4 regions of the Psychrobacillus sp. 05T411 genome follow, and region 1 is predicted to be linked to each of the others. Evidence: riboswitches for the same ligand, from Rfam matches in the RefSeq annotation. Region 1 holds a riboswitch; each other region holds the start of a gene.
The links. Region 1 has a riboswitch for S-adenosylmethionine ahead of AC1DFT_RS15740 (5-methyltetrahydropteroyltriglutamate--homocysteine S-methyltransferase). Riboswitches for the same ligand answer to the same signal wherever they lie in the genome.
Positions count from the first base shown of each region.

Region 1 (3,837 bases):
CTCATAATCAATTCTATGTATTCAAAAGTATGCCGTTTTTTTTAAAGAAAAATGTAAAATGCCAAGGGGAAATGAATAATCCTTGGCATTTTAATATTATTTCTTTTTAATTTTCATCAGTTTTGCTTCTTTTTTTAACCCCATCATTAAAGAGGCAATCATGAGAAGCATGACGAAAGAAAATGGTAAAGCAGCAATAATGATTGTATTTTGTAAAGCTGTGAGACCATTAACAGACAGCAAAACGATAGCAATGACTGACAAGGTGATTCCCCAAACAAGTTTCACTTTATTTGGTGGGGTTAATGAACCATTAGTTGATAGCATACCGAGAACAAAAGTTGCGGAATCGGCCGATGTGATGAAAAAGCATGCAATAAGTATCACGGCAAAAACCGATATAATGGTCGCCATTGGCATTGCATGAAACATTTCAAATATAGTCAACTCAGTAGATGCTTTCGCTAAATCGGCAATACCTTCTTTTTGCATATTGATAGCAGTGGAACCGAATGCAGAAAACCAAATTGCTCCAAGTAACGTAGGTGCAACCAATACGGCAGTAACGAACTCTTTAATCGTTCTTCCTTTTGAGACACGAGCTATAAACATACTGACAAATGGTGCCCATGAAATCCACCAAGCCCAATAAAAGATGGTCCAAGCTTCGAGCCATTCGCGATTAGTCGCGCTGAGTGGTGCTGTACGGAAACTCATTTGAACAATATTGGATAAATATCCTCCAAAAGAGTCCGTGAACATATCAAAAATGAGTAATGTAGGACCTAGGATAATAACAAAACCAAGTATTGCTAGTGCTAATACTAAATTTGTATTCGATAAATATTTAATTCCTTTACTTAAACCGGACCATGCAGAAGCAAGGAATAGGACCGTTACGATAGCGATAATAATTACTTGAGTAAAGATACCAATCGTCCACCCGAAAAGATAGTTTAAACCTGCATTAATTTGAACGGCACCGAAGCCGAGTGAAGTAGCCACACCAAAAGCAGTAGCAAAAATAGCAAGGACGTCGACCAGTATGCCCAATGGTCCTTCCATCTTCTTACCGAAAATTGGTTTTAATGTTGCTGATATTAACCCAGGTTCATCTTTACGGAACTGAAAGAAGGCAAGGGATAAACCTACAACTCCATACATAGCCCACACGTGAAATCCCCAATGGAAGAAAGTATAGCGTAGAGCCTCTTTAAAAGCTGCAGCTGTGTTTGGTTCCGCTGTTGCTGGATCGATTGCATAATGCGATAAAGGCTCGGCAGCACCATAAAAAACGAGTCCAATACCCATTCCAGCAGAAAACAGCATAGAAATCCATGTGACTGTTGAAAACTGTGGACGATCTGTGTCTTTTCCTAACCGGATCTTTCCGTATGGACTGAAGATAAAAAATATACTAAGTGCTAACATGAATGTCATTAGTAGCATGTAGTACCAACCAAAGGAAGATGCAACAAAGCTTTTGATGGCTGTGGTGATTTCCTCAAAGTTTTCGGGCCAAATTGCTCCATATCCAGCAGCTAAAATGATTAAGCTCATAGTGATATAAAATGTAATAGATAGTTTTTTCATACTTCCCCCTCGTAGAATGAATAATTTAAATGGTTTACTATACTAATAAAACACTGTGAAATCAAATGATATCAAGGGTTCCGTTTCTTCAAAATCATACCCGAAATAAGAGGATTTGAAACAATTAAAGGCAACTAAATAAAAAGATTATTCGAAAATTAGTATTGACAGAATAAACTAAATAATGTAAGGTAATAGTCAATCAAATAAAACAACTTTCTTATCAAGAGAGGAGGAGGGACTGGCCCTACGATACCTCAGCAACAGGCTTTTTGTACTGTGCTAATTCCAGAAGCGTTTTATGCTTGAAGATAAGAAGAGAAAAATCACTGGTGACGTGTAAACCTCTTCTTGTTTCTAAGAAGGGGTTTTATTTGATTTCCAATTCAAATTTAGGGAGGAAGAAATCATTATGACAACTAAAACAGCAATTGCAGCACCATTCAGAGCGGATCACGTAGGGAGTTTATTAAGACCTGAAAGTTTACTTCATGCAAGAAAAGACTTTAAAGCAGGGGCTATTACGAAAGAACAATTAAAAGAAATAGAAACAATAGAAATTAAACGCATTGTCGACAAACAAATTGAAGTTGGATTGGAACTTGTAACAGACGGTGAATTCAGACGTGGCTGGTGGCATCTAGACTTTTTAGAGCATCTAAATGGATTTGAAGGGTATGTACCGGAAAAAGGATATCAATTCGAAGGGGTAGAAACAGACAAGTACGAAGTGCGCAATATCGGCAAAATCTCGTTCAACCCAGACCATCCATTTATCCAAGACTTTATCGAGTTTAACAAAATCGTAGATGGTCGCGCAGTTGCAAAACAAACGATTCCAAGTCCAAACCAGTTATTCCACCCGGGTATACGTGATGAAAGTATTTACCCGGACGTAGAAGAGTTCGCAAAAGATATTATTAAAGCTTACCAAGACGCTATTCAAGCATTTTACGATGCAGGGGTAAGATATTTACAAATAGATGATGTATATATTGCGGGTCTATCCTCACCAGATCTTCCTTATAAAGAAGGAGAAAGAGAGTTTTTAATCGACCTTGCACTTCGTGTAATGAACGGAGCATTGGAAAACAAACCAGCTGATTTAGTAGTGACGACTCATCTATGCCGGGGAAATTACCAATCGACTTGGGCATTCGGGGGAAGTTACGCACTAATCGCTCCAACGTTTTTCGCAAAAGAAAAAGTAGATGGATTCTTCTTAGAGTATGATGACGATCGATCAGGCGACTTCAAGCCACTTGAACATATTKCAAACGGCGGAGCAAAAGTGGTTCTAGGTGTTTTCACATCGAAAAATGGAGAACTAGAAAATAAAGAAAATATTATCGCACGTGTCAAAGAAGCATCTGAGTATGTGCCACTGGATCAATTAAGTATTAGCCCACAATGTGGCTTTGCTTCTACACATCATGGTAATAAGTTAACAGAAGAGCAACAGTGGGAAAAACTAAAATACATCGTAGACATTTCAAAAGAAATTTGGGGTTAATGAAGGGCAACACCTCGTTATTAGCCAATTACCCATTTGTAAGGCTAGAACGAGTAAATATAAAATACTTTCTTTCCTAAAGGTCTCATTTGATCGAGTAGGAAAGAAAGTTGAAAATTGCAAGACAACACCACACACATGAACATAGGAAGTATGAAAAGAGCGCAATCTTATGAGGCGTTCTTTTTTATATTAAGCGCAATCTTGAGATAGTGCGTCGCAAGCAAACGTAATAAATCCAATAAATGCCTAAGGGCAACTAATCGGGTATTGAAAGCAACCAGTTCTATTCGGAAAGCAACTAAATCAACGCGAGAGCAACCAGATTCGTACGAGAGCAACCAAATTGCCAATGAAAGCAATCATTTCTCAAAATAACGGGTTTACTTGTTATTGAGATGACTATGGCACCGACGCATTTTCCCTTAATTGTGCAAACTATCCTTAATAAAGGAATTTTTTTATTTGCAGTGAACTGAGATGTTTGTCTAGTTTGTTAGCCGGTCTTTTGCATCTACTAGTATAAGTGCAAGAAGGAGGTGATTTAATCATGAACCAAAATCGTCATTCATGTAGTTCATGCGGGCAAAAACAACAATGGGGACACCAACCATGTGGTTGTGGGCAAGTATCACCATGGCAACAACCACCAGCTCAACCAATAGTATGTCCTCCACAATATCGGATGCGGGATTCATTTTTACCAAGAATGCAGCCTGTGATTCATCCAA
Region 1 covers NZ_JBFTLO010000023.1:30,993-34,829, forward strand. Annotated here, with positions in the region: gene AC1DFT_RS15735 (BCCT family transporter) at 97-1,593, opposite strand; SAM riboswitch class I at 1,811-1,911, shown strand; gene AC1DFT_RS15740 (5-methyltetrahydropteroyltriglutamate--homocysteine S-methyltransferase) at 2,006-3,106, shown strand; gene AC1DFT_RS15745 (hypothetical protein) at 3,657-3,837, shown strand, end outside.

Region 2 (3,837 bases), on a different contig from region 1:
ATTTTGAATTTGGTATGCCGCACGTGTATTTTCTGTTAATGAATCATCTGCATAGTTGGCAACGCGAGTTTCTAAATCCACAACTACATTCTCTAAAACTGTTCCGAATGTAATAGCATCAAAGATTTGTGGTTCGTTTTCACGAGTTAAGTCGATACATTTAGCGTAGCAGCCACCTTCGATATTAAATACGCCATTATCCGACCATCCGTGCTCGTCATCTCCGATTAGCTTACGTCCTGCATCTGCAGAAAGAGTCGTTTTCCCTGTTCCAGATAAACCGAAGAATAATGCAACATCTCCTGCTTCTCCAACGTTTGCTGAACAATGCATCGGAAAAATGTTTTGTTCTGGTAACAAATAGTTCATAATAGAGAAGATGGATTTTTTCATTTCACCAGCATATTCCGTTCCACCGATTAATACGATACGCTTTTCCATAGAAACGATGATGAATGTTTCTGATTTAGTGCCATCGATAGCTGGATCAGCTTTGAAGTTTGGTGCACTTACAATGGTGAAATCTGCTTGATGTGTTGACAGTTCTTCTTCCGTAGGGCGGATGAATAATTGATGTGCAAATAAATTATGCCATGCAAATTCATTAATCACTTGAATGCCAAGACGGGATTCTTTATCTGCTCCTGCGAATCCTTTAAAGACAAATAATTCTTCTTGTTCTTTTAAATAGTTCGTTACTTTTTTATATAGTGCGTCAAAAATTTCAGAAGAGATAGGTTGGTTTACGGAACCCCAATCGATTTTGTCTTTAGAGATAGGTTCTTCTACGATATATTTATCTTGTGGGGAACGGCCTGTATATTTACCTGTTTCTGCTTTTACAGCACCTGTAGAAGTTAAAATAGCTTCTCCTCTAGATGTTGCTTTTTCCACAAGTTGCGGCACTGATAATTGTACGCTAATATTGTTTCCAGCTAGCAATTCGTTCAGTTCACTCACCGTATCGATTGAATTCATATTGTATTTACCATCCTTTTTTCATTATTTCCTCAAGGGTGGAGGAATTTTTCGTTTATATGTGAATTAGTATAACACATTAAGTTAAATAGTCTACACTAATTAATGTATTATTTTTTTATCTTTTCTAATAGGCACTAAAAAATTATTGACTTTTGTACGGAGTTTCCGTATGATGTTTTATTGAACGGATACTCTTATCCCGAGCTGGTGGAGGGGTCAGGCCCTATGAAACCCGGCAACCTGTAATTTTTTTTATTACAAAGGTGCCCAACCTGAGACAAGGTGTGATTCCTTGATTGATAAGAGTGAAAGGTGCTTATGAAATTAATACCTTTCCTCATGTACATTTACGTGAGTGAAAGGTTTTTTTATATAACATCGCCCTTTATCCTTGTGTGCCAAGTCCGAAACGGCTTCAAGTTTAATCCATTTGAAATGGCTTGACATGGGAATGAGTACCGTATCAATTCTTGAGAGAAATCTCGCAGGATATAGGAGGAATATTCTATGACACAACGCCGATTATTTACGTCGGAATCAGTTACAGAAGGGCATCCAGACAAAATTTGCGATCAAATTTCGGATGCTATATTAGATGCTATTTTAACAGAAGATCCAAATGCACGTGTTGCTTGTGAAACAAGTGTAACAACAGGTCTTGTTTTAGTTGCAGGAGAAATTACAACGTCTACTTATGTAGATATCCCAAAAGTAGTACGTTCTACTATTAAAGAAATTGGTTACACTCGTGCTAAATATGGTTTTGACTCAGAAACATCTGCAGTATTGACTGCAATTGATGAGCAGTCTGTTGATATTGCTATGGGTGTTGACCAAGCGTTAGAAGCTCGTGAAGGATCTATGACGGATTCAGATATCGAAGCAATTGGAGCAGGGGACCAAGGTTTAATGTTTGGTTACGCATGTAATGAAACACCTGAACTTATGCCACTTCCAATTAGTTTAGCGCATAAGCTGTCACGTCGTTTAGCCCAAGTGCGTAAAGATGAAACATTAGACTACTTACGCCCAGATGGTAAAACACAAGTAACAGTGGAGTATGATGAGAATAATAATCCAGTTCGTATTGATACGATTGTTATTTCTACGCAACATCATCCAGAAATTACGCTAGAACAAATTCAAAAAGATTTAAAAGAAGTAGTGATCAAGCCGATTGTTCCTGCTCATTTAATCGATGAAAATACAAAATACTTTATCAACCCAACTGGCCGTTTTGTAATCGGTGGACCTCAAGGGGATGCAGGTTTAACAGGTCGTAAAATTATCGTAGATACTTACGGTGGTTACGCTCGTCATGGAGGCGGTGCTTTCTCTGGTAAAGATCCAACGAAAGTAGACCGTTCCGCTGCATATGCTGCTCGTTATGTAGCAAAAAACATTGTCGCTGCAGGACTTGCAGACCGTTGCGAAGTACAATTAGCTTATGCTATTGGAGTAGCTCAACCTGTATCGATCGCTGTTGATACATTTGGAACTGGAAAAGTAGAAGAGGCACAATTAGTAGCTTACATTCGTGAACTATTTGACCTTCGTCCAGCAGGCATTATTAAAATGCTAGACCTACGTCGTCCAATTTACAAACCAACTGCAGCTTATGGTCACTTCGGTCGTACAGACATCGACGCGCCATGGGAAAAAACAGATAAAGCAGACGCTTTAAAAGAAAAAGCAGGATTATAAGTAATAAGAAAAGCCATCACTTTTTAAAAGTGGTGGCTTTTTTTTTCTATAAAACTATAGTAGATAACTGTTTTCAGGTAACATAAGATAAGACATTTTTTATAATGTATATGAAATAGGTATAATGCTACTTAGTGAGTTCCTGCTAACCTTCGCGTTTGTCGCACCTCCCATGAACCTACTCGTGTTACACGCAAGTGGGTTCATGACTTTGGCTCATGTGGCACGACCAGCTACGGCAAAATGATTCCCACTATTTAGCTAGATAAGAATATAAGATCAAAAATGCGCAAAATCCTAGTCGTTACACGCAACATTGTAGGTCATTTGCGCAACGTTGCCATTCAAACGCGCAACATTTATAAATAATGCGTCACAGTCATGGGCGTCTCAATCCAAGTAAACTTGCTATTTTAAAAATTGGTTGCTTTCACTAGTGTTTTGGTTGCTCTCGTGCTGATTTAGTTGCTTTCAACATAGTACTAGTTGCTTTCAATGATCGGTTGGTTGCCCTAAGCCATTTCCTGGATTCGCATTAGAAAAAACTGTATAAAATTTTGTTTTTAGCGAGTCGATGCTGAGTAAGTAAGCAATTTTCATTGATTTTCGCTGCAGGTAGCGATTCCTGCCGGGGCCAACAGGATGTTGCCACACGAGTGGCGCTCTTAGCCTTTATCTCTGCAACGATTTATAATACTCGCCTTTTTCCACATACTTTCGAATAATGCGCTGCATATCTTCTTTATCAGCATCATTAAGCTCTCGTACTACTTTTGCGGGATTTCCAAATGCTAGTGAACCAGGCGGAATTTTCTTGCCAGGAGGTACAAGACTTCCTGCTCCGATAAATGCACCTTCTCCGATTTCGGCACCATCTAAAATAATGGAACCCATCCCAACTAATGCACCTTTTCGAACGATACAACTATGTAAAGTTGCTTGATGCCCAATCGTTACTTCGTCCTCGATAATGAGTGGCTTATTTGGACTTTGATGAAGGCAACTTAAATCTTGAATACTTACTTTACGACCAATAATCGTAGGAGCAACGTCCCCTCTAATTACCGTATTGAACCAAATTGTAGACTCCGGACCGATTGTCACATCGCCTGTTATTGTGACATAATCAGCTATAAAAGCAGATTCATCAAT
Region 2 covers NZ_JBFTLO010000014.1:54,324-58,160, reverse strand. Annotated here, with positions in the region: gene pckA (phosphoenolpyruvate carboxykinase (ATP)) at 1-978, opposite strand, end outside; SAM riboswitch class I at 1,173-1,287, shown strand; gene metK (methionine adenosyltransferase) at 1,489-2,685, shown strand; gene AC1DFT_RS12805 (gamma carbonic anhydrase) at 3,358-3,837, opposite strand, start outside.
Region 2: another riboswitch for S-adenosylmethionine. It lies ahead of metK (methionine adenosyltransferase); the one in region 1 lies ahead of AC1DFT_RS15740 (5-methyltetrahydropteroyltriglutamate--homocysteine S-methyltransferase).

Region 3 (3,837 bases), on a different contig from region 1:
ACAAGGAGTGAGCATTTTGAAAAAAGTAATTGTGATTGGCGGAGGAATTACAGGACTTTCTGCTATGCACTATTTGCAAAAGCTTAAAATAGAAAAAGCCTTAGATATAGAGTTAGTTTTAGTGGAATCGAATGATTATTTAGGGGGAAAAATTCATTCTGTCCGTAATGGAGAGTTTATCATGGAAACCGGAGCAGACTCCATTGTTGCACGCAATGCAGGAGTTTTGCCTTTAGTCGAAGAGTTAAATTTACAAGACGAACTTGTCTATAATGCAACAGGTATTTCTTATATATATACGAATAATGAGTTGCACGCCATCCCTGCGGATACGGTATTTGGTATACCAACGAGTGAGGAATCGTTAGAAAGTAGCACATTAGTTTCTGAAGAAGGTAAAGAAGAGGCGTTGAAAGATTTTGAGTTGCCTAATGAAAGCTTTACAAAAGATAGCTCGATTGGATCTTTTTTAGAGCATTTCTTAGGTAAAGAGTTAGTGGAAAAACAAATAGCACCTGTCCTATCAGGTGTATATTCTGGAAATCTAGATAAGCTAACACTGGCTTCCACATTACCTTATTTAGTAGATTATAAAGATGAATACGGTAGCATTATCAAAGGTTTAGAAGCGAATAAAGAAAAATTCCAAAGTGCTTCCAATAAAAAGTTTATTTCTTTTAAAAATGGCCTTTCTGCATTAATAGATCGCTTAGAAAAAGAGCTAAGCGATGCTACTATTTTAAAAGGAGTACACACAACGAAAGTTGCGAAAAATGAAGATAGATATGAGGTTTCCTTTTCTAATCATGAGTCAATCGAAGCAGATTACGTTATATTAACAACTCCACATAATGTGGCACAAAGTCTATTGCAAGACGAAGAATTGGACGCTGATTTTAATAAACTAAAAAATTCATCTCTCATTAGTATTTATCTCGGGTTTGACATTCCGGATGAACAGCTTCCTGCTGAAGGTACCGGCTTTATCGTTTCCGAAAATAGCGATGTGAAATGCAATGCGTGTACATGGACAAGTCGCAAGTGGAAGCATACATCTGAAAATAGCCATTTGCTTGTTCGTATGTTCTACAAAAGCACAAATCCTGCATTTGAAAAGATGAAAGATATGCGTGAGGAAGAGTTAGTTCAAGTCGCTTTACAAGATATCGAAAAGAGCTTGAAATTAACTGGGAAGCCTCAAGTTGTCGAAGTGACCAAATGGAATGATTTAATGCCAAATTATCACTTAGAGCATGGACAAGCGGTTCAATCTTTGAAGGAGAAAATGGCAGTTGTGATGCCTAATGTGGTACTGGCTGGATGTTCGTATTATGGGGTTGGCATCGGTGCTTGTATTCAAAATGGGAAAGATACAGCAGCGTTAATTGGTGCAAGAATTTAATTTTAGATGATATTGTAGGGCCAAAATTCAATTTTGGTCCTATTTTTATTGGCATAAATCGATAAATCGCCAGTTAAATATAAAGAAAATTCTAAAATGTACTTGACGCTTTAGTTTATTAAAGGTACGATATGTCTAACTAAAAAACTGAATATTTAATTCTTATCAAGAGAAGCTGAGGGACTGGCCCTGTGAAGCTTCAGCAACCTGCCGTTTAGGTCAGGTGCTAAATCCAGCAGACATATAATAGTCTGAAAGATGAGAAGGGACGAATTATTATACTCGTAAAGCCTTCTTTTTAAAAGTGGGCTTTTTTTTATTGTAGAGAGGATGGGTGCGAGTGGGATTGTTAGATAAACTACAAACAAGTGTGTTAACGGCAGATGGAGCAATGGGGACGCTGCTATATTCTTATGGAATTGACTATTGCAATGAGGAACTAAACATCGAAAGACCAGAAATTATCGAGAAGATCCACCAGGACTATATCACAGCAGGTGCAGATATTATCCAAACGAATACATACGGCGCAAATGCGATTAAATTGGCCAGATACGGCTTAGAAAATAAAGTGAAGGAAATCAATGAAGCGGCAATTCAAATCGCTAAACGAGCTGCTGCACCGGGTAGACAGTTTGTGCTAGGAACAATAGGGGGAATACGGGGCATTCGTAAAAGTGATGCAACGTTAGCCGAAATTATTCAAATGGTTGATGGGCAAGCGAGTCACTTGCTTACTGGCAATCCGGATGGACTATTACTCGAAACGTATTATGATTTTGAAGAATTATCTGCAACAGTTACTCATTTAAGAAAGTTGACGGACACACCAATCATAGCGCAAGTATCCATGCATGAGCCAGGCATATTGCAAAATGGTTTATCACTGAATGACGCATTACAACAACTTGATGTATTAGGTGCAGACGTTGTTGGAGTCAATTGCCGTCTAGGTCCTTTCCATACCATACAAGCACTAGAGGGAGTTACACTTCCGAAAAATGCGTTCCTTTCAGCTTTTCCGAATGCAAGTTTACTGGATATGGAGGATGGTCGCATAGTGTACGAATCAGAGGCCGATTATTTTGGTCGTGCAGCATTGCTTCTCCGTGAAGAAGGCGTTCGATTGATAGGTGGATGTTGTGGAACGACTCCAAAGCATATCGAAGCTGCGAAAAAAAGAATTGGCCAATTACCCCCATTAAAAGCGAAAGTTGTTGCTCCTAAAAAGCCGATTATCATTCGTGAAGCAGAGCCAAATATCAACGAGGCTCTTCATGAAAAAGCACAAAAAGAACGGACTATAATTGTAGAACTAGACACACCGCGACACCTAGATACGACAACATTTATGGAAGGTGCAAGTAAACTCTACGATGCTGGTGTTGATGCTGTGACAATGGCGGATAATTCACTTGCTTCCCCTCGCATTAGCAATATGGCGATGGGATCTATGTTAAAGCTACAAAATAATATTCGACCGCTTGCACATATTACTTGTCGCGATCGCAATCTTATTGGCCTCCAATCGCATTTAATGGGGCTGGATGCGCTTGGTATTCATGACATCTTAGCGGTAACAGGTGACCCAACAAAAATTGGTGACTTCCCGGGTGCTACAAGTGTTTATGACGTTTCAAGTTTGGAATTAATTCAATTAATTAAGCAATTAAACGAAGGTATTTCATTCTCAGGGAAATCGCTTCGAAAGAAGGCAAACTTCTCTATAGCAGCGGCTTTTAATCCAAATGTTCGAGTCTTAGACCGTGCTGTAAAACGATTAGAGAAGAAAATCGAATGTGGTGCCGATTATTTCATCACGCAACCTGTCTACACAAAAGAAAAAATTCAAGAAATTTATGAGGCAACCAAACATTTAGCAACTCCTATTTTCATCGGTATTATGCCGCTAACAAATATTCGAAATTCCGAGTTCTTGCACAATGAAGTACCGGGCATCAAATTATCCGATGAAGTGTTAGAAAGGATGCGTGCATGTGGCGAAGATAGAGAAAGTGCCACTGCAGAAGGAATACAAATTGCCAAAGAACTAATAGACACTGCAGCGGAATTATTCAATGGTATTTATATAATTACACCTTTTTTCAGATACGATATGTCGCTCGAATTAATCAAACATATTAATGAAATCGATAGTAAGAAAGCGAGAGAAAACAGCTATGTACAAACATCTAATTGAGCAGCAACTTCAAAATAGAATCCTCATTATCGACGGTGCGATGGGGACAATGATCCAAAATGTGAATCTCGCGCCGGAAGACTTCGGAGGAGAGCAATATGACGGGTGCAATGAGTATTTGAATATCGTCAACCCAGGAATCATTGAGCAAATTCATCGTGAATATTTAGAAGCAGGTGCAGACATCATTTGCACGAATACATTTGGTGGAACGCCAGTTGTATTGAACGAGTAT
Region 3 covers NZ_JBFTLO010000004.1:37,090-40,926, reverse strand. Annotated here, with positions in the region: gene AC1DFT_RS04390 (protoporphyrinogen oxidase) at 17-1,402, shown strand; SAM riboswitch class I at 1,562-1,667, shown strand; gene AC1DFT_RS04385 (bifunctional homocysteine S-methyltransferase/methylenetetrahydrofolate reductase) at 1,743-3,602, shown strand; gene metH (methionine synthase) at 3,583-3,837, shown strand, end outside.
Region 3: another riboswitch for S-adenosylmethionine. It lies ahead of AC1DFT_RS04385 (bifunctional homocysteine S-methyltransferase/methylenetetrahydrofolate reductase); the one in region 1 lies ahead of AC1DFT_RS15740 (5-methyltetrahydropteroyltriglutamate--homocysteine S-methyltransferase).

Region 4 (3,837 bases), on a different contig from region 1:
GAATCAGTTAAATCAAATCAAACTAAGATAAAACAAAAACAACCAATTGAAGAGGAAATTGCTGCATTAGAATTAGAAATCAAAACATTAGGAAGTCAAATAGAGTTGGAAAATGATTGGGAGACTTATGAGCGATTGATGGAAACTAAAAAACTACAAGAGCAGCAATTAGAGAAATTATTGGAGAAATGGATGGAGAATGAAAATTGAAACGCATTGCAATAGATATGGATGAAGTTATTTCGGCTTTCAGTATGAAATGTTTGCAGCTTTTTAATGCAGAATACAATTCAAACTATAATGTAATTCATCTTCAGGGAAAGCTATTAGCGGAGCTAGATCAACGTTTTAAGGAGAAAGTGAATGATTATTTAGCAGAGGAAACTTTTTTTCTCGATTTAGAGGTGATTGAAGGAAGTCAAGATGCATTGCGAGGATTAAATGAGCAATATGAGATTTTCATTGTTACCGCGGCGATGGACTTTCCTGCTTCATTGGCACCAAAATATCAATGGTTGAAAAAGCATTTTCCTTTCTTGAATGAAAAGCATTTCGTTTTTTGTGGAGATAAAAGTATCATTCGGGCAGATTATTTAATAGATGATACGCCAAGTAATTTAGATGCATTTTGCGGGGAGGGGATTTTATTTTCCGCTCCTCATAATAGGAACGAAAACAGATACACACGTTTGAATAATTGGAAAGAAGTCGAATATTATTTTTTGTAATATAAAGTATCCTATGTTAATTATCAGTAACATTAATAACTCGTACAAAAAGCGATAAAACTTCGCCTGAATAAGCTTATCCTTGAAATGAAAGAAAAGAAAAAATTATGAATAAAGACCTTTCTATTAGAATATCCATTAAGAAAGAAATTTTTACTAATAATTTTAACTAGTTGCACAAATATTTTGCTCGTGGTAGTATTTACTAGATTACATAAATACACCAATTAAATACTTCTTATCAAGAGAAGCAGAGGGACATGGCCCTGTGAAGCTTCAGCAACCTCTGACATTGTCAGAAAGGTGCTAACTCCTACAAGATTTTTGGTCTTGAGAGATAAGAACTGAGAGCTATCCTTACACCCTCTTTTCTTATCCATGAGAAAAGAGGGTTTTTATCTTCATTCAGCGAAAATACTCTCATCTCTATAGAAGGTGAGATGAATGCGGTTTTGTTTACTGTTCAGCTTGTGTTCAAACGCCCGCTGGACGAAGATAAAGCCTCCGGAGGATGTCACAGATTTTGAAAGGAGTTAAAGAAGGCAGTCTAAGTTCGCGACATCCTGTAGGCCTCAAGCTCGATTCAAAATCTGGACGTAATTACGCCGAGGTGTAATTGATGTTACATAGAAAGGAAGAGGAAGAAAATGCCGATTAATGTACCAAAACAGTTGCCAGCGACGGCCTTATTAAAAAAAGAAAAGATATTCGTGATGGATGAGGAACGTGCTACTGGGCAGGATATACGTCCTATGAATATCATTATTTTAAACTTAATGCCTGAGAAAGAAAAAACAGAGCTGCAACTTTTAAGATTATTAGGGAATACACCACTTCAAGTGAATGTTACTTTTATGAACATGGCTTCCCATGAATCTAAAAATGTAAGTAAAACGCATTTAGATACGTTTTACACAACGTTCGAAGAGATCAAACATCGTAAATACGATGGGCTGATAATTACTGGAGCCCCAATTGAGCATCTACCGTTTGAGGATGTGAATTATTGGGATGAAATGAAGGAAATTATGGAGTGGACTAAAACGAATGTCACATCTGTTTTCCATATTTGTTGGGGGGCACAAGCTGCTTTGTATCATCATTATGGAATCGATAAATACGAACTACCAAAGAAATGCTTTGGTGTATTTAATCATCGTTTATCTGATTTAACGGTTAATCTTGTACGCGGATTTAACGATGTTTTCAACGCTCCTGTGTCTCGTTATACATCGATCCCTTATGAAAAAATTAAAAACGATCCAAGATTAAATATACTTTCTCTATCAGACGATGCTGGCGTTTTTTTGATCATTTCCAAAGATGAAAAACATATTATGGTTACTGGTCACCTAGAATATGACGCAACAACTTTAGCTGATGAATATAACCGTGATCTGGATAAAGGAATTGATATCGATGTACCAAAAAATTATTTCCCGAATGATGACCCATCTAAAGAACCATTAAATACATGGCGTTCCCATACGCATTTATTATTTTCCAACTGGTTGAACTATTACGTATACCAAGAAACACCTTACGAGTGGGAATAAACGATAGAAAAGCACAGAGCATTCGTTTGCTCTGTGCTAGTTTTTATTTAAAAATCCGATCAATTTCTGCAATTTCATCAGTTGAAAGTTGCACATCTAAGGTTTTCAAATTAGCTAAAACTTGCTCCGGTATTTTTGCTCCAGGAATGATTACGTCGATTGCTTCCTGTGCTAAATACCATGCAAGTACAATATTTGCAATTCCAACATTTCTATCGCCTGCTATTTGTCGTAGTTGCTCCACTTTTTCCAGGTTTTGTACAAATGGTTGCCCTTGGAATAATGGATTTTTGGAACGACCATCTTCAAATGTACTATTCTTATCGAATTTTCCCGTTAATAAGCCAGATGCAAGTGGATAATAAGGAATAAAGGAAATTTTCTTTTCCAGCGTATATGGTAAAAATTCATTTTCTGCATCGCGTTTTAATAAATTGTAACCAGATTGAAGGACATCAATATATCCATCTTGGTTGCCCTCCTTTAATTGATCAAGGGAAAAGTTCGATACACCAATGGCACGTATTTTTCCTTCTTCTTTTAAACGTTGAAGTGTGCCAATTGCTTCTGCTTTCGGTGTATTTTCATCTGGATAATGTATATAAAATAGATCAATATAGTCAGTTTGTAGACTGCGCAAACTATTTTCCACCGTTTCTCTTAAAAACTTAGGAGAGTTGTCTATAAAAACTTGTCCATCTTCTAATTTGTGTGCCCCTTTTGAAGCTAATATAATTTCGTGTCGGCTCTGACTTTCTTTTAAGACTTCTCCAATTAACTCTTCCGATCTCCCTTTACCGTAGATGAAAGCTGTATCCAAAAAGTCAATTCCATTATTAATTGCTGTACGAACGATTTCTTTTCCAGTTTCATCGTTTAGATTAGGAAATAGATTATGTCCTCCTACTGCATTTGTACCTAATCCAACTGGATTTACAAATAATCCTGTTTTACCGATCTCGACTTTGACTACCATACTAGTAAAACAACTCCTTTTTCTGATAACTTTCATGATAATCATACCAATTTAAAATATTCGCTTAAAGCAATAAGATTTACTTTAAGAGATTAAAGGAATTTTTCTTCTCTATGACGAATAATATGCTTTATGAAGAAAGAAAACTAAGGAGCTTAAAGATATTGAATACAAATTTATTTTTCGTCCGCCACGCACATTCTACCTATTCATCAGATGAGTTTAACAGACCATTGTCAGAACGCGGGATGCTAGACGCAAAGTTAATTACGAATCTCTCGAAATTGTTGCAAATCGACCACGTCATTTCAAGTCCATATAAAAGAGCCTTTCAAACTGTTGAAGGAATCGCAGAATTGATCGGGGAAGAAATAGAATTGATGGACGATTTTCGTGAACGCTTGCTTTCGAAACATCCCCTAGCAGATTTTAACGAGGCTATTTCACAAGTGTGGGCAGATTTTGATTTTTCATTGGAAGGAGGAGAGTCCAATCATCTTGCCCAAAAAAGAGGGCTAGAGGCAACCCTCCAAGTTTTAGATAAGTACGAAGGTCAAAATATCGCAATCGGGACACA
Region 4 covers NZ_JBFTLO010000001.1:28,400-32,236, forward strand. Annotated here, with positions in the region: gene abc-f (ribosomal protection-like ABC-F family protein) at 1-210, shown strand, start outside; gene AC1DFT_RS00140 (5' nucleotidase, NT5C type) at 207-728, shown strand; SAM riboswitch class I at 964-1,072, shown strand; gene metA (homoserine O-acetyltransferase MetA) at 1,376-2,284, shown strand; gene AC1DFT_RS00150 (aldo/keto reductase) at 2,328-3,260, opposite strand; gene AC1DFT_RS00155 (histidine phosphatase family protein) at 3,425-3,837, shown strand, end outside.
Region 4: another riboswitch for S-adenosylmethionine. It lies ahead of metA (homoserine O-acetyltransferase MetA); the one in region 1 lies ahead of AC1DFT_RS15740 (5-methyltetrahydropteroyltriglutamate--homocysteine S-methyltransferase).